Regions from separate parts of the Oceanimonas sp. MB9 genome, predicted to be linked through region 3. Evidence: predicted binding sites of a transcription regulator. Region 3 holds the regulator's gene; each other region holds the start of a gene.

The links. Region 3 encodes LexA, which represses DNA repair genes until DNA is damaged. Its sites were predicted from a motif close to ANCTGTNTNNNNANACAGNT; they were not measured.
Region 1: a site for LexA is predicted at 6,918-6,937, ahead of dinB (DNA polymerase IV). Genes of this name have one in related genera too.
Region 2: a site for LexA is predicted at 4,368-4,387, ahead of OJHNALOF_RS13500 (DUF4250 domain-containing protein). Genes of this name have one in related genera too.

Annotation. Positions count from the first base shown of each region.
Region 1 covers NZ_VFBE01000011.1:28,410-38,646, forward strand. Annotated here, with positions in the region: gene OJHNALOF_RS16295 (glutamate-5-semialdehyde dehydrogenase) at 1-157, opposite strand, end outside; gene proB (glutamate 5-kinase) at 166-1,269, opposite strand; gene crl (sigma factor-binding protein Crl) at 1,370-1,768, opposite strand; gene frsA (esterase FrsA) at 1,864-3,111, opposite strand; gene gpt (xanthine phosphoribosyltransferase) at 3,160-3,630, opposite strand; gene OJHNALOF_RS16320 (aminoacyl-histidine dipeptidase) at 3,970-5,433, shown strand; gene OJHNALOF_RS16325 (hypothetical protein) at 5,517-5,858, shown strand; gene dinB (DNA polymerase IV) at 5,869-6,912, opposite strand; gene nqrM ((Na+)-NQR maturation NqrM) at 7,053-7,277, opposite strand; gene OJHNALOF_RS16340 (FAD:protein FMN transferase) at 7,279-8,313, opposite strand; gene nqrF (NADH:ubiquinone reductase (Na(+)-transporting) subunit F) at 8,320-9,543, opposite strand; gene nqrE (NADH:ubiquinone reductase (Na(+)-transporting) subunit E) at 9,570-10,166, opposite strand; gene OJHNALOF_RS16355 (NADH:ubiquinone reductase (Na(+)-transporting) subunit D) at 10,170-10,237, opposite strand, start outside.
Region 2 covers NZ_VFBE01000009.1:455,355-465,591, forward strand. Annotated here, with positions in the region: gene OJHNALOF_RS13470 (cytochrome P450) at 1-118, opposite strand, end outside; gene OJHNALOF_RS13475 (hypothetical protein) at 115-1,254, opposite strand; gene OJHNALOF_RS13480 (GIY-YIG nuclease family protein) at 1,405-1,695, shown strand; gene adk (adenylate kinase) at 2,113-2,757, shown strand; gene hemH (ferrochelatase) at 2,826-3,794, shown strand; gene OJHNALOF_RS13495 (cell division inhibitor) at 3,953-4,345, opposite strand; gene OJHNALOF_RS13500 (DUF4250 domain-containing protein) at 4,486-4,689, shown strand; gene OJHNALOF_RS13505 (hybrid-cluster NAD(P)-dependent oxidoreductase) at 4,917-6,023, opposite strand; gene OJHNALOF_RS13510 (SRPBCC family protein) at 6,308-7,582, shown strand; gene dctP (TRAP transporter substrate-binding protein DctP) at 7,905-8,912, shown strand; gene OJHNALOF_RS13520 (TRAP transporter small permease) at 8,976-9,506, shown strand; gene OJHNALOF_RS13525 (TRAP transporter large permease) at 9,508-10,237, shown strand, end outside.
Region 3 covers NZ_VFBE01000001.1:29,311-39,547, forward strand. Annotated here, with positions in the region: gene ctaD (cytochrome c oxidase subunit I) at 1-764, opposite strand, end outside; gene coxB (cytochrome c oxidase subunit II) at 783-1,928, opposite strand; gene lexA (transcriptional repressor LexA) at 2,134-2,748, opposite strand; gene ubiA (4-hydroxybenzoate octaprenyltransferase) at 2,827-3,699, opposite strand; gene OJHNALOF_RS00185 (chorismate lyase) at 3,696-4,283, opposite strand; gene OJHNALOF_RS00190 (flagellar basal body-associated FliL family protein) at 4,399-4,800, shown strand; gene glpG (rhomboid family intramembrane serine protease GlpG) at 4,778-5,626, opposite strand; gene glpE (thiosulfate sulfurtransferase GlpE) at 5,623-5,943, opposite strand; gene OJHNALOF_RS00205 (ABC transporter ATP-binding protein) at 5,988-6,692, opposite strand; gene livG (high-affinity branched-chain amino acid ABC transporter ATP-binding protein LivG) at 6,692-7,456, opposite strand; gene OJHNALOF_RS00215 (high-affinity branched-chain amino acid ABC transporter permease LivM) at 7,453-8,694, opposite strand; gene livH (high-affinity branched-chain amino acid ABC transporter permease LivH) at 8,691-9,614, opposite strand; gene OJHNALOF_RS00225 (branched-chain amino acid ABC transporter substrate-binding protein) at 9,696-10,237, opposite strand, start outside.

The DNA of each region.
Region 1 (10,237 bases), on a different contig from region 3:
CCTCGAGATCCAGCGCATTGGCGGCCAGAATGGCCTCGGCATGCTTTTCAAGAGCATCGGCCATGGCCACCAGGGCGGCGTTCTTGGTGTGAGTGCTGGCTTCGGCCAGCACATAAGAAGCATCGCGGGCCGCTTGGCCCATGTGTTGCAAATCCATGTTATCTCCTACAGAAGCACCAGATCGTCCCTGTGAATGGCCACGCTGCCGTAGCCATAGCCCAGCAGGGTTTCGATCTGATCTGAATGTTGTCCTTTAATGCGCTCCAGATCCTGAGCGTCGTAGCGGCAGATGCCCCGGGCCAGCTCTCGGCCGTCCGGGTTAACGATGCGCACCGCCTCGCCCCGGCGAAAGCGTCCTTCCACCCGCACTATGCCCTTGGGCAGCAGGCTGGAACCCTTGTCCATTACCGCCCTTACCGCGCCGTCGTCCACATGAATTTCGCCGTGGGGAGGCGGCCCGGCCAGGATCCAGCGCTTGCGGCTTTCCAGCGGCGTGGCCAGGGCCGGAAAACGGGTGCCGACCCGTTCGCCGGCGGCCAGCCGGCCCACCACTTCCGGAATCTGGCCGGTGGCGATCACCACGTCCACTCCGGCCCGGCGGGCCACATCGGCGGCCTGCAGCTTGGTGGCCATGCCGCCGGTACCCAGGCCGCTGACGCTGCCACCGGCCAGTTTGCGCAGGGTGTCGTCTATGGTCTGCACTTCCTCGATCAACTGGGCATCGGGATTGTTGCGCGGATCGGCGGTAAACAGGCCGCGCTGATCGGTCAGCAGGATCAGCAGATCGGCCTCGGCCAGAATGGCGGCCCGGGCCGACAGGTTGTCGTTGTCGCCCACCTTGATCTCGTTGGTGGCCACGGCGTCGTTTTCATTGATCACCGGAATAATGCGGTGATCCAGCAGGGCGCGCAGGCTGTCGCGGGCGTTGAGGTAACGCTCTCTGTCTTCCAGATCGGCCCGGGTCAGCAACAGCTGGCCCACATGCAGGCCGTAGATATTGAACAGCGACTGCCAGGTCTGGATCAGCTGGGTCTGGCCCACCGCCGCCAGCATCTGCTTGTTGGCCATGGTGCCAGCCAGCTCGGGAAAGCCCAGGTGTTCACGCCCGGCGGCAATGGCCGCCGAGGTCACCACAATAATGCGGTGTCCGGCCCGGTGCAGGCTGGCGCACTGGCGTACCAGCTCCACCATGTGTGCCTTGTCGAGATGGCGGGTGCCGCCGGTGAGCACACTGGTACCCAGTTTTACAACAATGGTTTTGCCTTTCATGGAACGCCCTGCGGCTCCTTTACAACACAGCAATGCCGGCATGGCGCCGGCAATATCAGTATGGACAGAAATTTCCTGCGGCCAGCCTGACCGCAGATCATCAGGCGGGGCTCAGCAAATGCTTGTCGCCCAGTTCGGGAGATGATGTGGCACTGAGGGAAAGCTCATCGAGGCAGGCGGCCAGCTTGTCGTAGAAATCACGCAGGGTGCGCGCCACTTCCTCTTCATGCTTGCGGGGAATGTCCCGCTCCTGCCAGTTGCCCTCGGCATCGTAATAGCCCAGCCGGTAGTGAAACTCGAAACGCTGCTCGTCCTGGGGTGCCAGCACCAGCCACCAGCCCCAGAACTCCCGCTTCTCCGGCTCTACCTTGGCGCTGGCGCACACCGCCAGGCAATCAAAAAAGTAGGCTTGCTCTTCGGACTGCTCGCTGCGCAGATAGGGGCCGATGGCCGCAAACAGACGCAACAGCTTCTGATGACTCACTGCTTCAGTACTCATAACCACCTCCCTGGTAACTGGCCTATATGTAACGCTTTTTCAGCCGGGGGTAAAGGATGGCCGCCCCCGCTGCGCAAAAAACAACCGGCTTTGGGTCAAAGGTGGCGAAGCAGCCAGTCTCGGGACTCTATCAGCGCCGTTTCATAAACCTGCAATAACGGCAGCTTGTCGAGCACCAACGCTCGTCCGCCATAACTGGTGCCGGCCAGGGCCTGCACCTCCGGCTCGGGGCAGATAAAGTCATGACGGTGACCAATGCTCAACAGCGGCACCGGGGTGTTGCGGCCCATCAGCCCCTGGGTCTTGAGGGACAGTCCTCGACAGTGCCGGTAAATTTGCTCCCAGTCGTTGCTGTGCATGCCCAGGCGATTGGCGATGGTGTCCCGCAGCATGGCCGGGGTGCGCATAAAGCGCTCGCGTTCGGTAAAGAACAGGTTGCCGGCGCCGGCGATGCACACCACGGCCCGCAGCCGGAACGGCTCCAGGCAGGCCAGCCTGGCCGCCACATTACCGCCCATGCGCACTCCCAGCATGGCCACCCGGCGCTCGTCCACCCAGGGAATGTTTGGCACATGATGCAGCACCGCCTGGTGCAGGCGGCTGCTGTCCTGCACCAGCGGCCAGTGGGAGGAATAGCCCACGCCGGGCATGTCGACGGTGAGCATGGCCATGCCCGCGGGCGCCAGGTAGCGCTCGTAAAAACGCCAGAAGTCGAGTTGCAGGCTGTCGAGGCTGCCGCTGACGATCACCAGCGGCAACGGCCGGTCGCTGGCGGGCAGGTGCAGATAGCCCTGCACCTCCTTGCCGTTAAAGGGAATACGCAGCTCCTTGAGCGGCACCGGCAACCGCCGCCCCGCTTCCCGATAGGCCTGGTTGGCCAGCAGCTGGGCCTGCAGCGCCAACCGGTCCCCCCTCAGGTGGGGGTAACTGGCCAGGGAAAAATAACGCGCCGCCGCCAGAAACTGCGCCCTGGCCTCGGTCTGGTCACTGGCGGCTTGCGCAGCCTGATGGGCCTCAGCGCCCAGCCGGCTCCATTCGTATACCCAGTTGCCGGGCTTGTACTCGGCCAGGGTGTCGAGCCAGCCCTCCACCGACCGTGGGCCCTCGGCCGCCGCCATGCGCGCCAGGGTGGCTTCAATCTCGATGCTGTCATGCCCAAGCCAGTGCCAGAAGGCGCGTTTTTGCAGGCGATAGAAGCCGGGCAGATCGGCCCCGTCGACAAAGGGGGCCGGCTCCTGCAGGCCGGCATCGCGCCGGCCGCGAAAGGCGATGGTGGACGTTTCGGGGGCGTGCTGTACGCTGGAAAAAAGCTGCTCGCTGAGATTGCCCTGTCGTTCGGTCATGGCGTCTCCGGCATCAAAAAGTAAAAAAGGCTCCGAAGAGCCTTTTTATCACGCCTGGTCCTGCTCGCACAGGGGCGGCACAAAGGTCACGCTCATGTCCCAGGGCTGTTCAATCCAGGTGTCCTGGCCCACATGTACTTCAAAGTCGTCTACCAGCGGCTCACCCTTGGGCTTGGCGAAGACGGTGATGAACTTGGCCTTGGGGTAGAGTTCGCGGATCACGCGGGCGGTGTTGCCGGTGTCCACCAGATCGTCGACGATCAGAAAGCCTTCGCCATCACCATTCACCTGCTTCAACACCTGCAGATCGTCCCGCTGCTGATTGTGATCGTAGCTGGAGATGCACAGGGTATCCACGTGGCGAATACCCAGCTCGCGAGCCAGGATGGCAGCCGGGACCAGGCCGCCGCGGCTGACGGCAATAATGCCTTTCCACTGGCTGGCTGGCAGCTGACGGGCGGCCAGTTTGCGGGCTTCGCGCTGAAATAAGTCCCAGGTGACGACGAATTTGTTGGACATAGAAAGAACCTTTGGGTGTTGGCTTTAAAACAGAACGGCCACCCCAGCCCCGCCATAACGGAACCTAGGGCAAACAATGGGCGCATTATAGAGATCACGCCCATTCTTGACCAGCTAAACAGCTTTTTCATGGCCGTTGTAACCACTTTTTCCTTGGCAACCCTGCCGCTAAAAGCGTAGCGCAAAGAGCCACCTCCTTAATACGAAAGTGGACAGAGTAACCCCCTGCTTTCGGCCTCGCCCCGGGTAGCTCAGCCGAACGGAAGAAGATGGATTCCCATCGTCGGGACAGGGTAAGCTGGCGCCATCATACCGACCGACACCGTTACCGGAGACGACATGACTGCCATTCGTTCCCTGTCCCCTTCCTCACTGTGGGGCTTTTTCGACACCATCTGCAGCATTCCCCACCCGTCCGGCCACGAAGCCGCACTTGGCCGCTGGATCATCGACTGGGCTCAGGCTCAGGGCCTGGCGGTGCGTCGGGACGACACCGGCAACCTGATCATCAAAAAACCCGCTAGCCCCGGCATGGAGCACCGCAAGGGCGTGGTGCTGCAGGCCCACCTCGACATGGTGCCCCAGGCCAATGCCGATACCGACCACGACTTTACTCGGGATCCCATTCGCCCGCGCATCGACGGCGACTGGGTGTATGCCACCGGCACCACCCTGGGGGCCGATAACGGCATTGGCATGGCCGCCTGCCTGGCGGTGCTGGCCGACCCTCACCTGGCCCATGGCCCGCTGGAAGTACTGCTCACGGTCGACGAGGAAAGCGGCATGACCGGCGCCTTTGGCCTGCAACCCGGCTGGCTCGAAGGGGAAATTCTGCTCAACACCGACTCCGAGCAGGACGGCGATGTCTATATGGGCTGTGCCGGGGGCGTGGACGCCAACATCACCCTGCCCTATCAGGCCGAACCGGTGCCCGCCGGCTATCGCGCCGTTCGCCTGTCCATCACCGGGCTGCGCGGCGGTCATTCCGGCATCAATATTCACCAGGGCCGGGCCAGTGCCACCAAACTGCTGGCGGAACTGCTGCATGTCCTTACCCGCCACGGCAATGCCCGCTTGAGCAGCCTCGACGGCGGCACCCTGCGCAATGCCATCGCCCGGGAAGCCTCGGCGCTGCTGCTGGTCCCCGAGGAAAAGAGTGAACACCTGCATACCTTGCTGGCGCAATATCAACGGCAGTATGCCGCGGAATTCAATGGTGTGGATGACCGCATTCGACTGGCGCTGAGCCCGAATGACATGCCTGCCCGCGTCATGAGTGACGCCATGCAGCAGCAACTGGTGCGCGCCTTGCTGGCCTGCCCCCACGGCGTCATGGCCATGAGCCGCAGCATGCCGGAAGTGACCCAGACCTCCACCAACCTGGGGGTGATTGCCACTCGCGAGGATCATGTGCATGTACAGTGCCTGATCCGCTCCCTCGACAATGCCGGCCGGGACAGGGTGGCGACCATGACGGCGGCGGTCTTTGAACTGGCCGGGGCCGAAGTGCGTTTCGACGGTGCCTACCCGGGCTGGCAGCCCAATCCCGACTCTCCCATCATGAAGCTGGTGCTCGACACCCACGAGAAGGTGTTCGGTGCCCTGCCGGCGGTCAAGGTGATCCATGCCGGACTGGAATGCGGCCTGTTCAAGAGCGCCTACCCTCACTGGGACATGGTGTCTTTCGGCCCCACCATTCAGGGCGCCCACTCGCCCGACGAGCGGGTCAGCATTGACGCCGTGTCCCGCTTCTGGCAATTGCTGGTGCAAGTACTGGCACAGATTCCCGACCGCGACAACTGACGTCAACCCGGGCTGTCGGGGCCGTGTTCACGGCCTCGGTTTTGGCGTATTATTCGACACGATTGATTGCTTTCGGAGGCGACATGAAATCCAAGGCCCTGTTACTGATGCTGGCACTGGTCACCACCCCGGTCCTGGCCGACAACATTCTCAGCCGGGCGCTCGACTTCGGTCGCGAGCTGCTCGACGAAACCCGCAAGCTGGCCCCCGGCATTCAGCATGATCACAGTGCTGCACCGGCTCGACAGGCCAGTGCCCACCCCAACGACGGCCGCGATCTGCCGGCGCTGGAGCCCGGTCACGGCTCCACGGCCAGCACCACAATATCCGGTCCGGCCGCCGTGGTGGCGCCGCCGTCCCCGCCCGCAACCACCACGCCCCAAAACAATCAGGGCTGGTTTGTGGAAGAGGATCATCTGAAGTAACTCGGGACTTTTAATCCCAGTCAAAGCCCAACTGAGCGCCGCTATCTTCCCCGGCCAGCTCGACACTGACTCCCACCAGCCGCACGCCGCGGCCCTCGGCCCGCCCCCAGGCCTGCTCGCACAACTTCAGCGCCGAGTCCAGCTCGGGCACCGTGGTGCGCCGGGACAGCGTGGTCTGCTCGAAATCCTCGAACTTGAGCTTGATGCACAGGCCGCAAATGGCCCGCTCACCCAGCCGGCGCCGCAGCTCGGGCCAGAGCCGGGTCAATACTTCCCGGCCTTCCTCGGCGGCATAAATGTCGGCGGCCAGGGTGGTTTCCACCCCCACCGACTTGCGTATTCGGTCCACCTGCACCGGCCGTTCGTCAATTCCCTGTGCCCGCTGCCACAGCAGCCGGCCAAACTTGCCAAAACGGCGCGTCAGGGTCTCTTCGCCCGCGGCCACCGCCTGAGCGCAGGTCTCCAGCCCCATGGCCGCGAGCTTTTCCACCGTTTTTCGGCCCACACCGGGAATCTTGCCGAGGGCCAGACTGCTGACGTAATTCGCCACCGCCGCCGGCGGCAGTACAAACAGACCATCGGGCTTGTTTTCTTCCGAGGCGATTTTGGCCAGAAACTTGTTCGGCGCCACCCCCGCCGAGGCGGTGAGCTGTAATTCGTCACGAATGGCCCGGCGAATGTCTTCCGCTATCAGGGTGGCGCTGCCGTTAAACTGCGGGCTGCCGGTGACATCCAGATAGGCTTCATCGAGGGAAAGGGGCTCCACCAGCTCGGTGTAGCGCCGAAAGATGGCGCGGATCTGCTGCGAAACCCGCTTGTATTCGGCCATGTTGCCGGAGATCAGCAACAGCTCGGGGCACAACCGCAGTGCCTGATGGCTGGGCATGGCCGAGCGCACGCCATAGGCCCGGGCCGGATAGTTGCAGGTGGCAATCACCCCGCGTCGGCTGGCACTGCCACCGATGGCCAGGGGAATGTCCCGCCATTCGGGATGCGCACGCATCTCCACCGCGGCAAAGAAACAGTCCATGTCCACATGAATGATTTTACGCATTGACGAACTGGATAAACAGACAGTAGTTAAATACTAACCTGAGCTCGGTGCGGCGAAAAGCGCCAATTGGGCGTACTGAAGGGGAAAATCAGGGGGGAAAGTCGGCGCCGGCGACATTCTGGCCGCCAGCGCCGTAAAGATCAGATAATGCGGTTTTCTTCCAGCATTTTGCGGCGGGCTTCTTCCTTGGCCATTTTCTTCTTGCGGTTATCACACGGATCCGGGCAATCGCAGGCCTTCTCCACGCCGATACCGCCCAGGCCGCCACAGGAGCCGGAGATGGTCTTGCGCTGAATGATATAGCCGATGGCCATGGCGGCAATCACCAGGGCAAAGACTCCGAAGGTAACCAGAAAATACAGCATATCAACCTCTTAGATACTTCTTAAAGGCGCTGGACATATCCACCCTGAAACCGTCGTCCGTTTTGGTAAGCAGATAAACCGCCAGTCCCTGCTCCTCGGCAAAGGACAGCGCCCTGTCTGTTCCCATCACCGTCAGCGCCGTGGCCAGACCGTCCGCCATCATACAGGATGGATGGATCACTGTCACCGACGCCAGCCGGTGGGTGATCGGCTTGCCTGTGGTCGGATCCATGGTGTGAGACAAGCGCTTGCCGTCCAGCTCATAGTAGTTGCGATAATCCCCCGAGGTGGCCACGCTGGTGTTGGCCAGGGCCACTACCTGCTGCACCATGCCCTCACCCTGGCCGGGTTTTTCCACCGCAATGCGCCAGTCCTGACCATGGGCGTTCAGGCCGCTGGTTCTCACCTCACCGCCGATTTCCACCAAATGGTTGGTCAGCCCCTGCTCGGAGAGGTATTCCGACACCACATCCACGCCAAAGCCCTTGGCGATGGACGATAAATCCACATACAGCTCAGGCAATGACTTTTGCAGGTAGTCGCCGTCGGCGGCGGTCAGCACACTCAGGTGGTCGAGGCCGGTTCGTTCCCTGACCTCGGCCAGTTGCGCATCACTGGGAATTTGCGTGGGCCTGGCATCGGGACCAAAGCCCCACAGGTTAACCAGCGGACCCACGGTCACGTCCAGGGCGTCGTCGGTCAGCCGACCCAGTTGCAGCGCCGCGGTCACCACCTTTGCAGTATCACTCGACACCGCAAAGGGCGTGTCGCTTCGATGTTGATTAAACCGGCTCAGCTCGGAAGCTTTTCGGTAGGTGGACATCTGATCGTTGACCAGCTCCAGCCGGCGGTCGATCTCCGCCTGCAGCGCCGTTGCCCGGTCATCCTCGGCGCCCACTACCTTGATCGAGTAGTAGGTGCCCATGGTGTTGCCGGTCAGGTGCAACTGCGGGGCGGCGTCGTTCGCCGGCTGGCAGGCCGCCAATAAAAAGGCCAGCCCCAATGGGGCCAGCCAGTTGATTACGCGAGTCAGCATCAGTGCTTAACCACCAAAGTCATCCAGCAGGATGTTCTCGTCCTCAACGCCCAGGTTCTTAAGCATGTTGATAACGGCGGCGTTCATCACGGGCGGTCCACACATGTAGTATTCGCAGTCTTCCGGCGCTTCGTGATCGCGCAGGTAGTTTTCGAACAGTACGTTGTGAATGAAGCCGGTGTAGCCGTCCCAGTTGTCATCGGGCTGGGGATCGCTTAGTGCTACATGCCACTGGAAGTTGTCGAACTGCTCCTGCAGGCCGTCAAAGTCTTCCACATAGAACATCTCGCGCTTGGAGCGGGCACCGTACCAGAAGCTGATCTTGCGCTTGGAGTTCAGGCGCTTGAGCTGGTCGAAGATGTGCGAACGCATCGGTGCCATACCGGCACCACCGCCAACAAATACCATTTCGGCGTCGGTTTCCTTGGCGAAGAACTCACCAAAGGGACCGGAAATGGTGGCCTTGTCGCCGGCCTTCAGAGACCAGATGTAGGAAGACATCTTGCCGGGAGGAGCGGTCCAGTTGCTGGGCGGCGGAGTCGCGATCCGCACGTTCAGCATGATGATGCCTTCTTCTTCCGGGTAGTTGGCCATGGAGTAGGCACGAATCACTTCTTCGTCTACCTTGGACTCCAGATCGAAGATCTTGAACTTATCCCAGTCTTCGCGGTATTCCTCGGGCACATCGAAGTCTTTGTACTTGACGTGGTGAGGCGGCGCCTCAATCTGAATGTAACCACCGGCACGGAAAGGCACGCTTTCGCCGTTGGGGATCTTCAGTTTGAGTTCCTTGATGAAGGTGGCCTTGTTATCGTTGGAGATAACTTCACAATCCCACTTCTTGATACCGAACACTTCTTCCGGCAGTTCGATCTTCATGTCCTGCTTGACGTTCACCTGACAGGACAGGCGCTCGCCTTCGCGGGCTTCGCGCTTGGAGATGTGATCCAGTTCGGTGGGCAGGATCTCGCCGCCACCGTCCAGTACCCGCACACGACACTGGCCACAGGAGCCACCGCCACCACAGGCAGAAGATACGAAGATACCGTTAGCGGCCAGGGCACCCAGCAGTTTGACACCGGCACCTGAGGTAATCGCCTTTTCGGGATCGTCGTTGATGCTGATAGTCACATCCCCTTCCGCGACGAGCTTGGACTTGGCAAACAGAATGACGCTTACCAGGGCCAGCACGATCACGGTGAACATGACCACGCCTAGAATGATTTCCATCGTTTATTCCTTTTCCGTCACTGGGTTTACAGAGAAATGCCAGAGAAAGACATGAAGCCGAGGGCCATCAGGCCGGCGGAAATAAAGGTGATACCCAGGCCACGCAGGCCATTGGGCACATCCGCATACTTCATCTTCTCACGCAAACCGGCCAGCAGCACGATAGCCAGCATCCAGCCTACACCGGAACCAAAACCGTAGACGATGGACTCGCCGAAGTTGTAGTCCCGCTGCACCATGAAGGACACACCACCAAAGATGGCGCAGTTCACGGTGATCAGCGGCAGGAAGATACCCAGGGCGTTGTAAAGCGCCGGGAAGAACTTGTCCAGGGTCATTTCCAGGATCTGCACCAGCGCCGCAATTACCCCGATAAAGGTAATGAAGTTCAGGAAGCTCAGATCCACGCCTTCGACCATGGCGCCGTCTTTCAGGATGAAGTTATAGATGAGGTTGTTCACCGGTACCGCAATGGTCAGTACCACGATAACGGCCACACCCAGACCAAAGGAGGTCTTTACCTTCTTGGACACCGCCAGGAAGGTACACATGCCCAGGAAGAAGGCCAGTGCCAGGTTCTCGATGAACACCGCACGAACAAACAGACTCAGATAATGTTCCATCTTTTACTCCTTGGCCTCCACCTGCTCGGGACGGAAGGTACGCAGTACCCAGATAAAGCCCCCGATGATAA
Region 2 (10,237 bases), on a different contig from region 3:
TCTTCATGCCATAGCTGCGTTCATACAGGGCGTCCAGCCAGGAGTGACGCTTGGTGAAAAATACTTTCCACAGCGAGGCCTTGCTTTTGGCGGGTTTGGGAAACACCGGGCAGCTCATGTTCGTTCCTTCAGTTGGCTGGCAATGGTCTCGGGCCCGGCGGTAAAGGCGAAAAAGTCGTAAGGGCCGGGCTTGTCGGTGGCCATCAGATAAAGAAAGTGCATGGTATACCAGGCCCGGCGCAGCTTTTTATAGCGAGCCGGGTGATAAAGGGTAAAAAAACGGGGTGAGAGCAGGCGTGGCCCGGCGTGGGGGGCACAGCTCTGGCCGCAGGAGGTTACCGGGTTCAACAGCGGAAAGCAGGCGCCGTCGGTGGGGGCGGTGTAGTCCAGCCACAGCAGCCGCTTGTTGTGTCCCAGCTGCTGCAGGGCGGTGCGAAAGTCGGCGGCGGCGGCGTGAAAGCTCACCAGCGGAATGCAGTGCCCCAGGGTGATCAACACCACCCGTTGGTGGGCCAGGCGATTCGGATTGTGAACTTGCTGCAGGGCCTGGGCCAGGGCCGGGACCACCATCATGGTGCCCACGCTGTGGGCAACGATCACCACCTCGTCGTTGGTGTCGTCGTTAATGGCCTCGGCCATATGGCTGGCAAAGGAGTGAATGCGCGGCGCAAGCTCAGGCATTTGCCCCCTGGCCCAGCGGGCTGAAAAGGCGTAGATGCGCAATAACCAGAATACCGCCAGCTTGTTGCCCAGGTGTTTGCTGGTGTGCATCAGCGCGGCTACCAGCACCAGCCCGGCAGGCAGCTGGGCCATTTGCCAGGGCAGTTGCCCGGCCAGGCTGGTTGCCAGCCAGACCGAGAACAACAGACTAAGCAGCAGGTAAAAGGCGGGGTAAAGCCCGGCCATCAGCTGTTTGGGCGACGCCTTGGCGTAGGAGAGTATGTGGCCGGGTAAAATATATACCCATAGAAACAGGCTTAAATCACCGATGATCTGAAGCCACCCTCTGGCCCAGTGGGCGCGCACAATATCATCCCAGCCCAGGTAGTTATACCGGGTCTGGCAGTGTTCGGTATCAAGTTGCCAGCAATGGCTGTGATTTTCGCCGCGCTTACGGGCAGAAACATCAATATGCAGGCCGTTTACTTTTGCCTGTAATGCCGACTGACTGCGATAAAGGCGGTGATAGTGACCCGCGCCACGCGGATCAAAGCCGTGAATATAAAACACCTGCCGTTGTTTAATGCGGGCCAATCCGTGGTTCCTGACTGGTTAAAACGGCGAACAGAGTACCTTAATTTGGGATAAGGGGGAATGTGTGGCGCTAACGGTGTAGTTAGCGGGCCCGGAGTATATGGATTCCTGCTTTAATCTGAACAAACTCCAAGCGGATAAGGCTCACTTATGTTCAAGGCTCCTGCTGTTTATATCGTAACCAATAAGCGTAATGGGACCCTGTATATTGGGGTGACCAGCAATCTGGTACAGCGTATCTGGCAGCACAGACAGCATGAAGCTGATGGTTTCACAGCGAAATATGATCTTCACCGGCTGATTTATTTTGAGTCACACAGCAGCATGTATGATGCGATAACCAGAGAAAAGCAACTTAAAAGATGGAAACGCGACTGGAAGATACGGCTTATTGAGGAGTTCAATCCTCACTGGCAGGATTTGTGGAATGATATTATTTGAATGCCCCGAGTTTGGGTGAGGGCAGTTCTGCCAGCGGGCCCGGAGTATGTGGATTCCTGCCTGCGCAGGAATGACGGGAGAGGGCAGGAATGACGGAGGGCACCCCTGCGCCTTTTGTCGCCCCTACGCTTTTTTTGTCGCCCCTGCGCAGGCAGGGGCCCATGTGTGGGGCGGCACTGTGCTGCCAGCGGGCCCGGAGTATGCAGATTCCTGCCTTCGCAGGAATGACGGGAGAGGGCAGGAATGGCGGGAGGGGTGTCACCCCTGCGAAGGCAGGGGTCCATATTGTGAAGGGTGCATCCGCTGCTTATATCATCAATAGGTCTAACAGGCCGGGCTGTTACTTGTTCCCGTGACGGTGTCATGACACAATCAGCCACCAATTGCGAATGATTAATCAAATAAGAGGACGCTGTTATGCGCATCGTTTTGCTGGGTGCACCGGGCGCGGGTAAGGGAACGCAAGCTCAGTTCATCATGGAGAAGTTCGGTATTCCGCAAATTTCGACTGGCGACATGCTGCGTGCCGCTATCAAGGCCGGTACCCCGCTGGGCCTGAAGGCCAAAGAAGTGATGGACAAGGGCCAGTTGGTGTCTGACGACATCATCATCGGCCTGGTCAAGGAGCGCATCAGCCAGGACGATTGCGCCAAGGGCTTTTTGCTCGACGGTTTCCCCCGCACCATTCCCCAGGCCGACGCCATGAAGGAAGCCGGTGTTGCCGTGGATCATGTGCTGGAATTCGCCGTGCCCGACGAAGAGATCGTCAAGCGCATGAGCGGCCGCCGCGTACACCCGGGCTCCGGCCGGGTTTATCACCTGGTATACAACCCGCCCAAGGTGGAAGGTAAAGACGACGTGACCGGTGAAGAGCTGGTGATCCGCGCCGACGACGAAGAAAGCACCGTGCGCAAGCGTCTGGCCGTGTATCACGAGCAAACCGCTCCGCTGATCGATTACTACAAGCAGGAAGCCGAAGCCGGCCACACCCAGCACCACAAGGTGGATGGCACCCAGTCGGTGGAAGCGGTCAGCCGGGAGCTGACCAGCATTCTGGCTTAAGCCGGTATGGTTCAAGCCGGGCCTGTGAAGGTCCGGCTTTTTGTTGTTGGTAAAAGGCAGGTAACAAGGTGAAAACAGGCGTTTTACTGGTCAACCTGGGTACGCCTTCCGCCCCCACCTCGGCGGCGGTAAAGGCCTTTCTCAGTCAGTTTCTGCACGACTACCGGGTGGTGGACTTGCCCCGCTCGCTGTGGTGTCCGTTGCTTCATGGCATTATTCTGCCGTTTCGTTCGCCCAAGGTGGCCAAACTCTATCAATCCATCTGGTGGCCGGAAGGCTCGCCGCTGATGGTGGTCAGTCGTCGTCAGCAGGCGGCATTGCAAAAGGCGCTGCAGGATGAAGGCATAGACGTGCCGGTGGCGCTGGGCATGAGCTATGGCGAGCCGTCCATTGCCTCGGCCTGGCAGCAGCTCAAGGAGCAGGGCGTAGACCGGGTCATTGTGCTGCCGCTGTATCCGCAGTACTCGGTCAGCACCACCGCCTCGGTGTTTGACAGCTGGGCCAGATTAATGAAGCAGGAGCGGCTGGTGCCGGCCTTGCGGTTTGTGCATAACTATCACGACTTCAGTGGCTACATCGGCGCCCTGGCCGACTCGGTGCGGGCACACTGGCAGGAGCATGGCCGGGGCGACCTGCTGCTGCTCTCTTACCACGGCATTCCCAAGCGCTTTGAAAACCAGGGCGACCCTTACGGTCAGCAGTGTCATCGCACTTCCGAACTGCTGGCGGAAGAGTTGGGGCTGGAGCCGCATCAGTGGCGCACCACCTTTCAGTCGCGTTTTGGCCGGGAAGAGTGGCTCAAGCCCTATACCGACGAAACCATGAAGGCGCTGCCAAAGGAAGGGGTGAAAAAGCTGGACGTGATCTGCCCGGCCTTTTCTGCCGACTGTCTGGAAACCCTGGAAGAGATCGCCGAGCAAAACCAGGAGCTGTTCATCAAGGCCGGGGGCGAGCAGTATCGCTATATTCCTGCCCTGAACGACAACCCCGCCCATATTCGCATGCTGGTGGATCTGGTCTGCCGCGAGCTGGTGTGATCTCACTCCATATCGGTCGCTTGATTGGCTGGTAGGTTGGAATTCGCTTCGCTCATTTCAACCTACGGCCCTTGAAAGGCGTCAATCCCATAAATAAAAAACCGGCGCTGCCCTCGGCAGCGCCGGTTTTTTATTGTTCGTTACAGGGTGAACGGCGCTCAGTGCAGCGGGTTGCCCGGCACTGCCGGTCCGATCACAAAAAGGCGCGCATCGGCTTGCCGCTGGTGCAAAAAGGTTTCATCTTGCTGTTGCCAGCACACCACGGCGGCAATGGTCGGGCTGGCCAGCGCTCGCTGCAGTTGCTGTGGGGTAAGCCGCTGGGCGTCCAGCACGCGGGCCGGGTTGATGCCGGCGGCGGCAAGGCGTTGACGGCACAAGCGGGTGGGGGCATTGGCCACCAGGATCCAGCCGCCGTTGCCGTGGCTCAGGGCCGCCAGCCGAGTGAGCACCTCGGGTTGCGGTGCCGTGTTGAGCGCGGCGGAATGACAGTGGGGCAGCGCCTGCTGCGATGGGATCAATGCCTGCTTGCGGATTAACGAAAGGTTCATCATGGATCGGCCCTGCCTGTTGTTTTACTGTTTATACATACAGTATTCACTCGGGGCGGTTTGGTCAATATTTAACTGGTTAAATTTACAGTGTTTCGATCATGCCGGCTGCCAAGCCGGTCGGTTACCGACAGGAGGGCGAAATGGACAGAACGCAACTGGAACGAATGGACATTCACATGGTGCTGAGCATTCTCAATGAAAAACTGCGCATCGAGTGCGACAGCCTGGAGGCGCTGCTGGCCCGTTACGAACTGGACGGCGGCTGGCTGAGTGCGCGCATGGCGCAAATTGGTTACCGCTACGACAGCCACAGCAACCAGTTCAGGGCCGCCTCGACGCGCTGATTACACCGACATTTCAAAAGGGAGCCAGACTGCGGGGTCTGTTGTCGCCGTTACTGTCGTTGGGCAGGGAGTGCACAGCAGACCGTTAACCTGTTTGATAACGCGCCGACCGAAGCGGCGCCTGTCGTTCTTCTCGGCGGCCGGCACGCAAAAAAGCCCGGGCCGGACTGTCGGCTCGGGCAAAATGGTTGGACCTGTAAGCCCCCCCTACAACCTCTCAGTAGTACTCAGTATTCCACTTCCACGTTGCCGCTGGGCACGCTGCAACAACTCAGCACGTAACCCTCGTCGATGTCTTCATCGGTAATGCCGCCGTTGTGCTCCATGGCCACTTCTCCCTTGAGCACCTTGACCTTGCAGGTGCCGCAAATGCCCATGCCGCAGGCCTTGGGAATGTGCAGGCCGGCCTGGGCGGCGGCGCTGTGCAGGGTTTCGCCGGGCAGAATGTCCACCTGCAGGTCGCTGTCGAGGAAGGAAATGGTCAAACGCTCTTCGGTGCGCTCCATCTCTTCGGCCAGATCCGAGGCCTCCTGGGCCAGCAGCTCCACGTCTTCAATCACTTCTACCGGCGTGGCGCCAAAGCTTTCCTCGTGGTAACGATCCATGTCGAAACCGGCCTGTTGCAGCAGGTTGCGCACCGCCTTCATGTAGGGGGTGGGGCCGCAGCAGAACACTTCCCGCTCCATAAAGTCGGGGGAGATCTGGCTGAGCATGGCGCTGTTCAGAAAGCCGCGATAGCCACTCCAGGTCTCACCAATGTCCGTGCGTTCGCAGATCAGGCTCAGCTGAATATTATTCAGCCGCGAGTCCATGTGCTGCAGCTCTCGGTAGAACACCAGATCCTTGGGTGTGCGGGCGCTGTGCACAAATTGAATATCGACATCGGCGTTGGTGTCGAACCACCAGCGCATCATCGACATCACCGGGGTGATGCCCACGCCGCCGGAAAGCAGCAGCACCTTGTCGTTGGGAAAGTCGATGCAGTTGAAATTGCCCACCGGGCCGTGCACCGCCAGGGCGTCGCCTTCCTTGAGGTTGTCGTGCAGCCAGTTGGACACCACGCCGCCGGGCACTCGTTTGACGGTAATGGAAAAGCTGTAGGGCACCGAGGGCGAAGAAGCGATGGTGTAGCTGCGCATCACCGTCTGCTCGTCAATTTCCAGCTCCAGGGTAACAAACTGGCCGGGTTTGAAGAAAAACAGCAGCGGGCTTTCGGCGGTGAAGCAGAAGGTACGCACGTCCCAGGTTTCCTGAATCACGCGCACACAGCGCACCGGGTGGCGACCGTTGCTCCAGGTCTGGGTATTGATGGGTGAAATAAAGTCCTGATTCATCGCTGTCCTCCGCTGGGGCGGCGAGGGGCCCCGTTGTGTCCTTGTTGCCGGCATTCTTGATGAGATTTAGCCGGCGCGGTTGCCTGAAAACGACATGGAAATATCCGTCAGCCCCGTTTTGCCGTTAATGAGCGTGAAGCCGGGGCCAGACGCCGGCTTGCGGGTCGTAAAAGCAGGCGGGGCGAGTCGTTTTCAGACAACCGACACCGCCCGGGCAGGATAACAATACGCCCATCGGCGGTATGGTTTTCCGCCCTTTCAACTCAGCAAAGGAAGCAATGCAGATGGAGCAGAGCAACACCACCGTTATCGGCACCGCCCCCGGACTGGCGGATACCGTTCAGCTGCTGCAGCAGCGTCGTCCCGGCTACTCCCTTCCCCAGGCCTGCTATAACAGCCAGTCGGTGTTTGAAGCCGACATGGAGCAGATCTTTTGCAAGGAATGGCTGTATGTGGGGCTGACCTGTGAAATTCCCAAAACCGGCAACTACATCACGGTAGAAGTAGGCAACAACCCCATTACCGTGGTGCGCAACAAGGAAGGCGTACAGGCCTTTCACAACGTGTGCCGGCACCGGGGCTCACGGTTGTGTACCGAGAAAAAGGGCAAGGTGGCCAAGCTGGTTTGCCCTTACCACCAGTGGACCTATGAGCTGGACGGACAGCTGATCTATGCCGGCAACGACATGGGTGAGCAGTTCAACAAAGGCGACTTTCCGCTGAAAAAGGTACACACCAAGACCGCCGGTGGTTACATCTTTATCTGTCTGGCCGACAACCCGCCCGACATCGACGAGTTTCTGGCATCGCTGGAGCTCTATTTGGAGCCTTACGATCTGGAAAACGCCAAGGTGGCGGTGCAGTCCGAAATCGTTGAAGACGCCAACTGGAAGCTGGTGATCGAGAACAACCGGGAATGTTACCACTGCAATGGTTCTCACCCCGAGCTGCTCAATACCCTGCTGGAGTTCGACGACACCACCGATCCCCGCGCGACCGACGCCTTCAAGGCCCATGTGGCGCGCATGGCCGAACAATGGGACGCGGAAAACATTCCCCATGAGCATGTGTCGTTCGGATTGCGCAACCGCATGGTGCGCATGCCCCTGGCCGAAGGCAAGGTGGCCATGACCATCGATGGCTCCAATGCCTGTGAGAAGACCCTGGGCCGGGTCAAGAACCGGGAGCTGGGTTCACTGCGCATTCTGCACCTGCCCAACTCCTGGAACCACGGCCAGAGCGATCACCTGATCACCTTCCAGGTGGTGCCGCTGGGGCCGCAGAAGACCAAGGTGATCACCAAGTGGGTGGTGCACAAGGACGCGGTGGAAGGCGTGGATTATGACGTGGAAAAACTGCGTCTGGTGTGGGATGCCACCAACGCCCAGGACCGCGCCCTGGCCGAGGAAAACCAGCGTGGCATCAACTCCATCGCCTATGAGCCGGGCCCTTATTCACCCACCTACGAGTTCGGTGTGGTGAACTTTGTCGACTGGTACGCCGATACCTTCGTCGCCAACGCCGGCGGCCAGACCCTGTCCGTCAAACTGCCGGAGTAAGCCGAAAGCCCGGAATGGTAATGTGAATCCCGGGGTTCGACGGTCATCCCTGTGTTTTACCTTGTGGCCCTCGCGAAAGCGGGGGCCATTCATTTCTTCCCCGCCGCATTGCGTCTGCAGCAATGTGACCCTTGTGGTGTATGTGCCCAGAGTCACTCGACGTTCCTTTTTCCTGTCGTATTCGCGCCGTTATTGGCTCACGAACGGTCGCATTTGAGACAGTGATATATGCAGGCACCCGTAGTATCCATATGTGTTTGAACCCGCCCTGCAAAGGGCTCTCGAATACCATCAACACGGCACATATCGGAAAGGACACCGCATGAAAACCATCGGCTTCAACATCAAGACCCTGCTTGCCTCCGCCATTACCGCTGCCTGCCTGGCCAGCACCAGTGCCCAGGCGTTAACCCTCAAGCTGGCTACCGACTCCGGCACGCAGGGATCGCCAGCCGGTGAAGCCCTGAAAAAATGGGGCGAGCTGATTGAGCAAAAATCTGGCGGCAATATCGAAACCAAGGTGTTCTACCAGAACGAACTGGGCGGTCAGCAGGAAGTGTTTGACCTGCATGTAGCCGGCGATGTGGACGTGATGCTGAACTGGCCCATGACGTCCTACGACAAGCGCATTGGTGTCATCTACACCCCCTACATGACCCTGTCCTGGAAGGAAGCGCTGGAAGCCTACAGTCCGGGCGGCTGGGTCAACAACCTGCTCGGCGGTGTATATCAGGACATTGGCCTGAAGTTCTTTGGCCCCTGGCCGGAAGGCTTTAACGGCGTCGGTTCCCGGGACAAATATGCCCTCACCATCAAGGATGCGGACGGCCTCAAGGTGCGCACCATGACCGTTTTCCCTGCGCCCCAGACCATGCAGGCCCTGGGTTACCAGACTGCCGCCATTGATTGGGGCGAGGTCTACACCGCGCTGCAGACCGGTGTGGTGGATGGCGAGGCCGGCAACGTCATTTACTGGGATTACGAATATTTTAGAGACACGATTGACCACTATGTACAGACCAAACACTTCTTTATGACCGGCGTGCTCTCCATGAACCTGGACGTGTGGGAAGGCATGACCGAAGCGCAGCAGCAAGTCGTGCAGGAAGCCGCAGTGGAAATCATGAACGAGCAGTTCAAGGCCGCGAAGGAGCAGGACGAGTACTACATCCAAAAGGCGCAGGAAGCCGGCATGAAGTATTTCGAGCCCAGTGACGAGCAGTTGCGTGAGTTTGCCAAGGCCGCCCGTGAACAGGTCTGGCCGTTGATGGACAAGGAAATCGGTACCGAGATTATGGATACCATTCGTGCCAACGCGACCGGCCTTTAATCGGCCAGTCATTTCACTCGGGGCCGGCAGTCTTCGGGCCGGACCGTTTCCAGGGGGCTATCAATGAACGGCAGATTTTTTTCCGGGCTGGACCGGCGGGTGGGCTGGTTACTGGAAGCGGCAGCCTTCACAGCCAGTTTGCTGGTGGTTGGGCTGATGCTGTTTCTGGTGCTGGCGCGATATGTGTTTGGCTGGTCGGTGGTGGGCCTGCTGGAGCTGATTATGCTGTTCGGCATGTGGCTCTATATGCTGGGGGCGTTGATCGCCAGCCGGCGCAATGAGCACCTGGTGGTGGATTTCGTTGAGTTGCAGATCACCGATTATCGCCTCAAATTGCTGCACAAAGCGCTGATATCGCTGATCACCTTTGCTATCTGCCTGTTCTTTGTGCTGCTGGCCTACCGCATGCTGGCCTGGGGCCTGCGCCGGCCCCAGTCGACCCCGGGCATGGGCATTCCGCTGTGGCTGCCCCAGGCGTCGATCATGCTGGCGGCCGTGGGTTGCAGTTGTTATTCGCTGCGAGACTTGCTGAGGGCCGTTGCCGGCCTGTGCGGAGCGAACACCGGCTCTCGCCAGCTGAAAGAGGAGCACTGACATGGAAGGTTTTTTTGCCATCGGGCTGTTAATGCTGCTGATGGTGATCGGGGTGCCGGTAGCCTGGTCCTTTGCCGGGGTGCTGGCGTACATGGTGTATGTGTATGACGCCAATCTGAATACCCTGATGCTGCAGGGCTATCGCTCGGTAGATTCGGTGATCCTGATTGCACTGCCGTTGTTTGTACTTACCGGTTATCTGATGCAAAGCGGCGGCATTGCCAAACGGCTGGTGGACTTTATTGAGGTGATGATCGGCAAGCGCAAAGGCGGCATGGGGGCATCCATGGTCATGGCGTCGGGTATTTTCGGCGCCATTGCCGGCACCGCCACGGCGGCGGTGGCATCCATCGGCACCATCATGATCGGCCCGCTGGAGCAGCGCGGCTATCCACGCAGTTACTCTTCGGCGTTGCTGGGCATATCGTCGCTGTTGGGCATTCTTATTCCGCCCTCGATCACCATGATACTGTTTGCGGTGGTTACTCGGCAGTCGGTGGCGGCCTGCTTTGCGGCGTCGGTGGGGCCGGCCATTTTGCTGATGCTGGGGCTTATCCTCGCCAACCGTTTTGGCGTGGGGCGGTTTTTTGAGGAAGTGAGCAGTGCCGCAGGCAAGGGGCTGGACACATCGCCGGGCAAGGGCAGGGCAACGCTCAAGGCCTTTCCGGCGCTGTCGTTGCCGGTGATCATTCTCGGGGGGATTTATGGTGGTGTGTTTACCCCCACCGAGG
Region 3 (10,237 bases):
CAGAAAATATGCTGGAACATCACCGGATCCCCGCCCCCGGCTGCCTCAAAGAAGCTGGTGCCGAAATACTTGTCGGTCAGCACCATGGTCACGGCGCCGGCCAGCACCGGCATCACCGCAATCAGCAGAAAGGCGGTGATCAACCAGGTCCAGCAGAACAGCGGCAACTTCATCCAGGTCATTCCCGGCGCCCTAAGATTCCATATGGTTACAATGACATTGATCGCCCCCATGATGGAACTGATGCCCATGATGTGAATGGCAAACACAAACAGGGCGGTGCTGTCGGGACCATAGGTAGTCGACAGCGGTGCATAGAAGGTCCAGCCGAAATTGGGGCCGCCGCCGGGCACAAACAGCGAGCTCAGCATCAGCACAAAGGCAAAGGGCAGTATCCAGAAACTCCAGTTGTTCATGCGCGGCAGCGCCATGTCGGGCGCCCCTATCATCATGGGAATCATCCAGTTGGCCAGGCCCACAAAGGCGGGCATGACGGCGCCGAACACCATGATAAGTCCGTGCATGGTGGTCATCTGGTTAAAGAAGTTGGGCTCCACCAGTTGCAGCCCGGGCTGAAACAGCTCGGCCCGAATCACCATGGCCATGGCGCCCCCCAGCAGGAACATGGTCAGGCTGAACAGCAGGTAGAGGCTGCCGATGTCCTTGTGGTTGGTGGTAAACAGCCAGCGGCCCAGTCCCCGGGCGGGGCCGTGATGATGCTCCTCTCCCACCAGGTGAATGTCCGCGGTTTCAGTGCGATCCATCTGCGCCATCACTGCCCCCTATTGTCCCTGTCTGGCCTGATGAATGTCCTTGGGCTGTACCAGATCCCCGGTGTCGTTGCCCCAGGCATTGCGTTCATAGGTGATCACCGCCGCCAGCTCCTTGAGCGCCAGCTGCTTGTCAAAGCTCTGCATGGCGGTGCCCGCCTTGCCGTACAGCACTATGTTGATATGGCCAGCCCTGTCATTGAGCACCATGTCGCTGCCTGTAAGGGCTGGAAAGGCACCGGGAATGCCTTCGCCATTGGCCTGGTGACAGGCGGCGCAGGCTTTCTGGTAAACCTGCTCGCCCAGGGTCATCAGCTCCTCCCGGCTCATGTTCATGGCCAGCAGTTCCTGCTCGGCGGCCCTGGCCTCGGCCTGTTCGGCCCTGACCTGAGCCAGCCAGCCATCAAATTCCTCGGGTGAGCGGGCATCCACAACGATGGGCATAAAGCCGTGATCCTTGCCGCACAGCTCGGCGCACTGACCCCGGTACAGGCCGGGCTCGTTAATGCGGGTCCAGGCCTCGTTGATAAAGCCGGGCACGGCGTCCTTTTTCACCGCAAAGGCCGGCACCCACCAGGAGTGAATGACGTCGTCGGAGGTGATCAGGAAACGCACCTTGCGATCCGTGGGCAGCACCAGGGGATAATCCACCTCCAGCAGGTAGTTGTCTCCCTTGGTCACCGTGCCAGCAATCTGCTGGGGCATGGTGGCCAGCAGGCTGAAAAATTCGACGTCTTCGTCGAAGTAGCGGTAATGCCACTTCCACTGAGAGCCGGTGACCTGCACGGTGAGATCGGGTTCGGACGCGTCTTCCATCGCCACCAGGGTTTTGGTGGCGGGAATGGCCATGGCCACCAGAATGAGAAAGGGAATAATGGTCCAGAGGATCTCGACCTTGGTGCTTTCGTGAAACTGGGCGGCCTTGGCCCCTTTTGACTTGCGATGGTGAATAATGGCCCAGAACATGACCCCGAACACCACCAGGCCGATAACGGCACAGATAATGAGGATGGTCATGTGCAGGCCGTAAACCTGCTGGCTGATCTCGGTGACCCCTTCGGTCATGTTAAGACGGGTCTGCGCCCGCGCAGGCAGGCAGACCAGCAAGGACAATAGCAACAGCAGAATCGGCTTCACGCGCACCCCCAATCGTTTCATCCTGTCACCCGGAGTACTCAAGTCTGGAATGAATGTGTGCCGAACGACTACATCCCTTAGGCTCGGCTGACTCTAAGTAAAGCAGCACTCAAGGAAATGTAAAATATAAAGATTTTAGGACTGAGGATGGGGGAATAGGGGTTGTAACGGGAGCTGAGTGAAGAAAGGACCGGCAGGCAGGGGCCTGCCGGTTGAAACGACGACGTTAGAAATCACCGTTGCGGATCACGCCCACGGCCAGGCCTTCAATGGTGAGCTCCTGGCTGCGCAGATCCACTTCAATGGGCGAGAGCTCTTCGTTTTCCGGGATCAGGCTGACCTTGCTGCCCGTACGCTGAAAGCGCTTGACGGTCACTTCGTCGTCGAGCCGGGCCACCACCACCTGGCCGTTGCGAACCTCCTGGGTTTTGTGCACCGCCAGCAGGTCGCCGTCCATGATGCCGATGTTCTTCATGCTCATGCCCTGCACCCGCAACAGAAAGTCGGCAGAGGGGTGGAACAAGCCAGGATCAAGCCGGTAATGGCTCTCGATGTGCTGTTGCGCCAATATGGGTTCACCGGCGGCCACCCGGCCCACCAGCGGCAGGCCCTGTTCTTCTTCCGCCTCTTCCCCGGCCAGGCGAATGCCCCGGGAAGTGCCGGGCATGATTTCAATCACGCCCTTCTTGGCCAGCGCCTTGAGGTGCTCTTCCGCCGCATTGGCGGACTTGAACCCCAGCACCTTGGCAATTTCCACCCGGGTGGGCGGCATGCCGGTTTGCTGAATGTGTTCCTTGATAATGTCCAGCACCTGCGACTGGCGGGGAGTAAGGGCCTTCATGATGAAACCTGTCTGTTTATACAGTTAACTGTCAGTATATCCAGTAATGAGTCCAGAGCAAGCCCCAAAGCCTTCCACTTACCACAGCGCCAGCACCAGGCCGGCGAACACCGCCATGCCGGCGTAGTTGTTGTTGAGAAAGGCGCGAAAGCAGGGCATGCGCTCCCGATCGCGAATCAAGCGCTGCTGATACACAAACAGGCCGGCCACCGCCAGCAGGCCCCAGTAAAAGGGGGCGGCCAGTTCAAACGCTCGGCCCGCCGCCACCAGCAGCAACAGGGTAGCCAGTTGCAGCAGGCCCACAATCAGCTTGTCGCGCCGGCCAAACAGAATGGCGGTGGACTTGACGCCGATTCTGAGGTCGTCGTCCCGATCCACCATGGCATACATGGTGTCGTAGGCCACGGTCCAGGTCAGGTTAGCGGCAAACAGCAACCAGAGGCCGGCGGGCAGGCTGTTGCTCTGGGCGGCAAAGGCCATGGGAATGGCCCAGGAAAACGCGATGCCGAGAAACAGCTGAGGCAGGTTGGTAAAGCGCTTCATAAAGGGATAGAGCGCCGCCCAGAACAGACCCGCAAAGGCCAGGCCAATGGTAAAGGCATTGGTGGTCAGCACCAGCACAAAGGAAATGCCCACCAGCAGGGCAAAAAAGCCCAGCGCCTGGCGCTCGGTGAGTTCACCGGCGGGCAGCGGCCGGGCCTGGGTGCGCTTGACATGACCGTCGATATGGCGGTCGGCGTAGTCGTTGATCACACAGCCGGCGGAGCGCATGGAAAACACCCCGGCCACGAACACCAGCAGCAGCCAGGGTGACGGTAACCCGTCGGCGGCAATCCACAGTGCCCACAGGGTGGGCCACAGCAGCAGCAGGGTGCCAATGGGCTTGTCGAGCCGGGCCAGGGCCATGTAGGCGCGCCAGCGCGGTCGGGAAGGAGAAGTCAGGGTGGTCATGAGGTCGTGTCCTGCATTGTGTCCTGATAGAGAGCCGAAGCCGGCAAAAAGAGTTCGGTCACCAGCACTCGGGCGGCGCCGGTGCTGAGGGTGGAGCGGCGCGCCCAGGGCGCAGGGGCAAAGCCGGCGTTCAGCCCGGTACGCTCGGCCAGTCGCCGATATTCAGTAGCATTCAGGCGCGCGAACTCAAAGGGCGTGCGCTCCAGATCCGGCGCCTCGAACATCAGCTCACCCAGCGCCCGGGAGCCCAGCCCGGCCAGCGCCGGCAGCGCCCGTTGCGTGGCGGAAGAATAGAGCGAGCTGGCATAGACCCAGGGCCGGCCGTCACAGCACAGCAATACCTCTCGACAAAAGGCCTGGTCACAGCCGAGCAGTTCCGCCTGGGTCGGTGTGAGCGACCGCAGGCTGGCATCGCTCAACAGCTGCACCTCAAACTGCCGGCAGTGCCGGCGCAATAGCCGGGTCAGTGACCCGGTGTCATGCAGCCAGGCATTCAGCACCGGCGCAGCCGGCGTTTCGCTTCCCCAGCGCCAGAGGTGATCGGCGCTGGAGGCCGTGTTTTGTTCATCAAACAACAAAGACATACAATTGCTTTCTGGTCCTGCTCCGGTCACAGCCCGGCCTCACCGGGCACCCGCCGATTGACTTGGCCGGCAAATATTTAAACAATGCCCGCTCGCTTACTCGTCGGAGACTCACATGTTTCGGTTTGTTGCCCTCTGCCTGCTGCTGGTCAGCGCAGGCCCGCTCAGCGCCCAGGATGAACCGGCGGCGCCTGCCGGGCCCATATACTACACCATGACACCGGACATTATTACCAACTACCAGAACTCAGGACAAAACCTGGGCTATGTGCGAGTGGCGGTGGATCTGATGCTGGAACGACCGGATCAGCTGGCGGTGGTGGAAGAGAATATGCCGCTGCTGCGGGACGCGCTGAATGATCTGCTGGCCCAGAAAAGCCGGCAGGAAATCCGCTCCCTGCCGGCCCGCACCGAGCTGGCCGATCAGGGCCGGGAGCGGCTCAACGAACTGCTGCTCGAGGAAACCGGCCAGACCCCGGTGCGTCGTCTGCTGTTTACGACCTTTCTTTACCAGTAGTGCGGCGGTTGTCGAGCCAGGCCTGAAGCAGGCCGATCAGGGCGCCGCCCAGGTGGGCCATATTGGCCACCGGCGTGCCCAGCAGATCGGCAAAGCCCAGCACCAGCCACACCACCATGAAGACCGCCATGCCGTCGGGCAGGCCGATGCCCCGGGCCGGGTTGAGCCGGCCGCTGAACCAGACGTAGGCCAGCAGCGCATACACCACCCCCGACAGACCACCGAAACGCGGCCCGCTGGCCCAGAACTGCAGCAGGTTGGGCAGCACCGCCGCCACCAGCAGCAGCACCAGCAGCTTGCCGCTGCCCAGCCGTCGCTCCACCATGCCGCCCAGATACCACCACCAGAACAGGTTGAACACCAGGTGCATCAGGGAGAAATGCATCAGCGCCGGAGTAAAGGCGCGCCAGAATTCCACCCCCAGCAGCCATTCTGCCCGGGGCGGGAAAGACAGCACGCCGAACATGGGCAGCCCCAGCCAGCTCAGGCCATAGACCAGCAGGCAGGCCAGCAGCACCAGCAGGTTGACCGGACCGGTCTGGCGCAGCAGATCGCTGATCCAGCCGGCTTGCCGGGGACCATCGGCAAAGCGGGCATGACTGTCTCCCCGCTTCCAGGACGCCTCCTGATAGCGGGGGTGAAAGGGTTCGGCGAGAAAGCGTTTGACTTCCCGGTGGGCCTGCTCATAACGAGACTCGTCCACCAGCCAGATATGCACATTACCGTCGTCGTCCTGGGTGAGCTCACAGTGCAGGCCGAGCTCACTCAGGTAGTCCACAAAGGCCTGGGCCCGGCGCGGATCGTCGAGCACCAGCAGCGCCTTCACGACTGGCCGACCACCGCCTGACTGCGCCGCCAGGCCTCAAAGCCGCCGTCCAGGCTGTAGACTTCCTCAAAGCCCTGATTGATCAGGTACTGGGCCGCGCCCTGACTGCTGATGCCGTGATAGCACATCACGATCACCGGCATCTCGTAATCCACCTCGTTGGTAAAGCTCACCAGGCTGTCGTTGGTAAGGTGAAAGGCTCCCTCGGCGTGGGCCAGGGCAAAGGACTGGGGATCGCGAATATCCACCAGCCGGGCCCGGCCCTCGCTCAGCATGACGTGGGCTTCATCCACCGAAATATGGGCAAACTGATCCATGAATTCCTCCTCATTAATGTGGCGCCAGTGTACCCAATTCAGCCTCAGCCGCCCAGATAGGCGTTGCGTACCCGTTCGTTCACCAGCAGGGCGGCGCCGGTGTCGGCCAGCACCACCCGGCCGTTTTCCAGCACATAGCCCCGGTCGGCCAGCTTGAGCGCCTGATTGGCGTTCTGCTCCACCAGAAAGATGGTCATGCCCTTTTCTTCCCGCAACTGAGCAATGGTGTCAAAGATCTGATTGATGATAATGGGCGCCAGCCCCAGCGAGGGCTCGTCCAGCAGCAGCAGCCGGGGCTTGCTCATCAGCGCCCGGCCGATGGCCAGCATCTGCTGCTCGCCGCCGGACATGGTACCGGCACGCTGGTGGCGGCGCTCCTTGAGCCGGGGGAACATGGCAAACACCTCGGCCATCAGCCCGGCGTGCTCGCGTTTGTCCACGAAAAAGGCACCCATGTGCAGGTTTTCTTCCACCGTGAGCCGGGCGAAGATGCGCCGCCCTTCCGGCACGATGGCGATGTCCCGGCGCATGATGGCGGCGGTATCCAGCCCGGACAGATCCTGGCCTTCATACAGCACCCTGCCCCGAGACGGCCGGGGATCGCCGCAGATGCTCATCATTAATGTGGTCTTGCCGGCGCCGTTGGCGCCGATAAGGGTGACGATTTCCCCCTGCTCAATGTGCACGGTAACGTCTTCCAGGGCGCGAATCTTGCCGTAATGGGCGCAAATATTGTCGACATGCAGCATCAGGCTTCTCCCAGGTAGGCGTTGATCACGTCCGGGTGGCTGCGCACCGCGTCGGGGTCGCCGTCGGCCAGGGGGCGGCCCTGATTGACCACGTAAATATGGTCGGAAATGTCCATTACCAGCTTCATGTCGTGTTCAATCAGCAGCACGCTGACGCCTTCGTTATCACGCAGATCCTGAATCAGCCGGTTCAGTTCCTGAGTCTCGTTGGGGTTGAGCCCCGCCGCCGGCTCGTCGAGCATCAACAGGGCCGGTCGTGCCGCCATGCAGCGGGCGATCTCCAGGCGGCGCTGCTGGCCATAGGCCAGGTTGCCGGCGGCGCGGTTGGCAAACTCGGTCAGGTTGACCTTCTCCAGCCAGTAATGGGCCCGCTCCAGCCCTTCCCGCTCGGCCCGGCGAAAACCCGGGGTCTTCAGCAGGCCGGCGAGAAAATTGGTGTTGAGATGGGCATGCTGGGCCACCAGCAGGTTTTCCAGCACCGTCATTTCCCTGAACAGGCGCACATGCTGAAAGGTACGCACCATGCCCAGGCGGGAGATTTTGTGGCCCGGCAGGCCGGCAATGGCCTGGCCGCGAAAGCGCACCGTACCGCCGCTCGGCCGGTAAAATCCCGACAGGCAGTTGAATACCGTGGTCTTGCCGGCGCCGTTGGGGCCGATGATAGACACAATTTGCCGCTCCGCCATGGTGAGCGCCACTCCGTCTACCGCCACCAGGCCGCCAAAACGCATGGTGAGGCCGGATACGTTCAGCAATTCACTCATGATTTCAGCTCCATGTGAGGGCGGTGCATGGGCAGCAGCCCTTGCGGCCGCCAGATCATCATCAGCACCATCAACAGGCCAAACAGCAACATGCGGTATTCGTTAAATTCCCGGGTCAGCTCCGGCAGTATGGTCATGATGATGGCCGCCAACACCACACCAATCTGCGAGCCCATGCCCCCCAGCACCACGATGGCCAGAATGATGGCCGACTCGATAAACACAAAGGACTCGGGGCTGATAAAGCCCTGCCGGGCAGCAAAGAAGCAGCCGGCAAAGCCGGCAAAGGCCGCGCCAATGGTAAAGGCACTGAGCTTGATAAGGGTGGGGTTGAGGCCCAGTGAGCGGCAGGCGATTTCGTCTTCCCGCAACGCCTCCCAGGCCCGTCCCAGGGGCATGCGCAGCAGCCGGTTGATAATAAAAATGGTCAGCACCACCAGCACCAGCGCCAGCAGGTAAAGAAAGATCACCTTGTAGCCCGAGTTGTAGGCGATGCCAAAAAACTCGTGAAAGGTGTTGTCGCCGCGACGGTCGAACTCCAGTCCGAATAGCGTGGGTTTGGGAATGCCGGCAATACCGTTAGGGCCGCCGGTGATCTCGGTCATGTTGTTGAGTAATATACGAATAATCTCGCCAAATCCCAGGGTCACGATGGCCAGGTAGTCCCCCCGCAGCCGCAGCACCGGAAAGCCCAGCAAAAACCCGAACAGCGCCGCCAGGGCGCCGCCCAGCAGCAGGCAGGTCCAGAAATCCAGGCCAAAATAGGCATTGAGCAGGGCATAGCTGTAGGCCCCCACTGCGTAAAAGGCGACGTAGCCCAGATCGAGCAGGCCGGCCAGGCCCACCACCACGTTGAGGCCCAGCCCCAGCATGACGTAAATCAGGGTTAACGTGGCCAGATCCACCGCGCCGCGCGAGCCCATAAAGGGCCACACCAGCAGGGCCGCCAGCACCAGCACGGACACAATGCGATACAGCCAGGGCTGCTCTTCCGGCGCCGGCAGGGCAAAGCCGCCCTTGCGATCCGCCAGAAAACGAAAGGGTTTGCGCCACTGCTCGGCAAACAGCTGGGCCAGAAACACCAGGCCGGCGCCCAGTGCCAGCCACTGCCAACTGGCGTCGAGCCGGTTGGCCACCACCAGCCGAGTGCCTTCGGTTTCCAACCGCAGACCAAGCAGCCAGCCCGCCAGCAGCAGAAACAGGGCGGCGGCAATGAGTGCAGGTTTCAGTTTGCTCATACCTTTTCCACCTCCGGTTTGCCCAGAATGCCGGTGGGCATGAACAGCAGCACGAAGATCAGCAGGCCAAAGGACACCACGTCCTTGTATTCGGTGCTGAAATAGGCGCCGGTCATGGCCTCGGTCACCCCCAGCAGCAGGCCACCGAGTACGGCCCCGGGAATGCTGCCAATGCCGCCGAGCACGGCCGCGGTAAAGGCCTTGAGCCCGGCGATAAAGCCGATGTAGGGGTTGATGACGCCGTAGTAGGAACCCAGCAACACCCCGGCCACCGCCGCCAGGGCGGCACCGATGACAAAGGTGAGGGCGATGATGCTGTTGCTGTTGATACCGAGCAGGTTGGCCATTTTCAGATCTTCGGCACAAGCCCGGCAGGCCCGACCCATGCGCGAGCGGGAAATAAACAGCGACAGCAGGGTCATGGCAATAAAGGTGACCACGAAGATGATCAGCTGCATATAGGACAGGGTGGCCTGAAAGCCCTCGCCGCCAAAGCTCCAGCCGCCGGGCAGCAGGGGCGGAATGGCGATATCCCGGGAACCTTGCGCCAGGCGCATCATGTTCTGCAGAAAAATGGACATGCCGATGGCGGAAATCAGCGCAATCAGCCGTTTGCTGTGGCGCAGCGGCCGGTAGGCGACCCGCTCGATGGAATAGCCGTAGACGCTGGTCAGCACTATGCTCACCGCGAAGGCACCGCATAACAGCAGGGCGGTGCTGTCGATGCCGGCCATGGTCAGCGCCGTCATCACCATAAAGGCGGCGTAGGCGCCGATCATGTACACCTCGCCGTGGGCGAAGTTAATCATGCCGATAATGCCGTACACCATGGTGTAGCCGATGGCGATCAGGGCATAGGTGCTGCCGATGGTCAGGCCGTTAAGCAGCTGCTGAATAAAGTAAAGAAGGGGCTCGGACATACAACCTTTCCTTGTCGTAGCACGATGAGCGCCGTCAGCAGGCGGGGCACCCCCGCCTGCTGACGATGGAGTAACGGCCCGTTACAGCTGGGTGGAGGAGCCGTCCTTGTGCCATTCAAACACGCCGAACTCAAAGCCCGTAAGATCGCCCTTGTCGTCCCAGGCCAGTGGGCCCATCACGGTGTCGACCGGCTCGGCCCGCAGCGCGGTGGCCACCGCTTCCGGGTCGGCGCCGACCCGTTTAATGCCCTCGGCAATGGCTTCCACCGCCGCATAGGTGGTCCACACAAAAGGCCCGGTGGGGTCTTCGCCCTTGGCCTGAATGGCGGCCACGATATCGGCGTTGGCCGGATCCAGATCGTACTTCTTGGGCAGGGTCACCAGCAGGCCTTCCGAGGCGTCACCGGCGATGGAGGTAATATCCTTGTGGCCCACCCCTTCCGGCCCCATAAAGCGTGCCTTGAAGCCCTTTTCGGCTGACTGACGCAAAATCAGCCCCAGCTCAGGGTGATAGCCGCCGTAATAGACGAAATCCACCTGCTCCCGCTGCAGCTTGGCGATCAGCGCCGAGAAGTCCTTGTCGCCGGAGGTAATGCCCTCATAGGCCACCACATTGGCGCCGG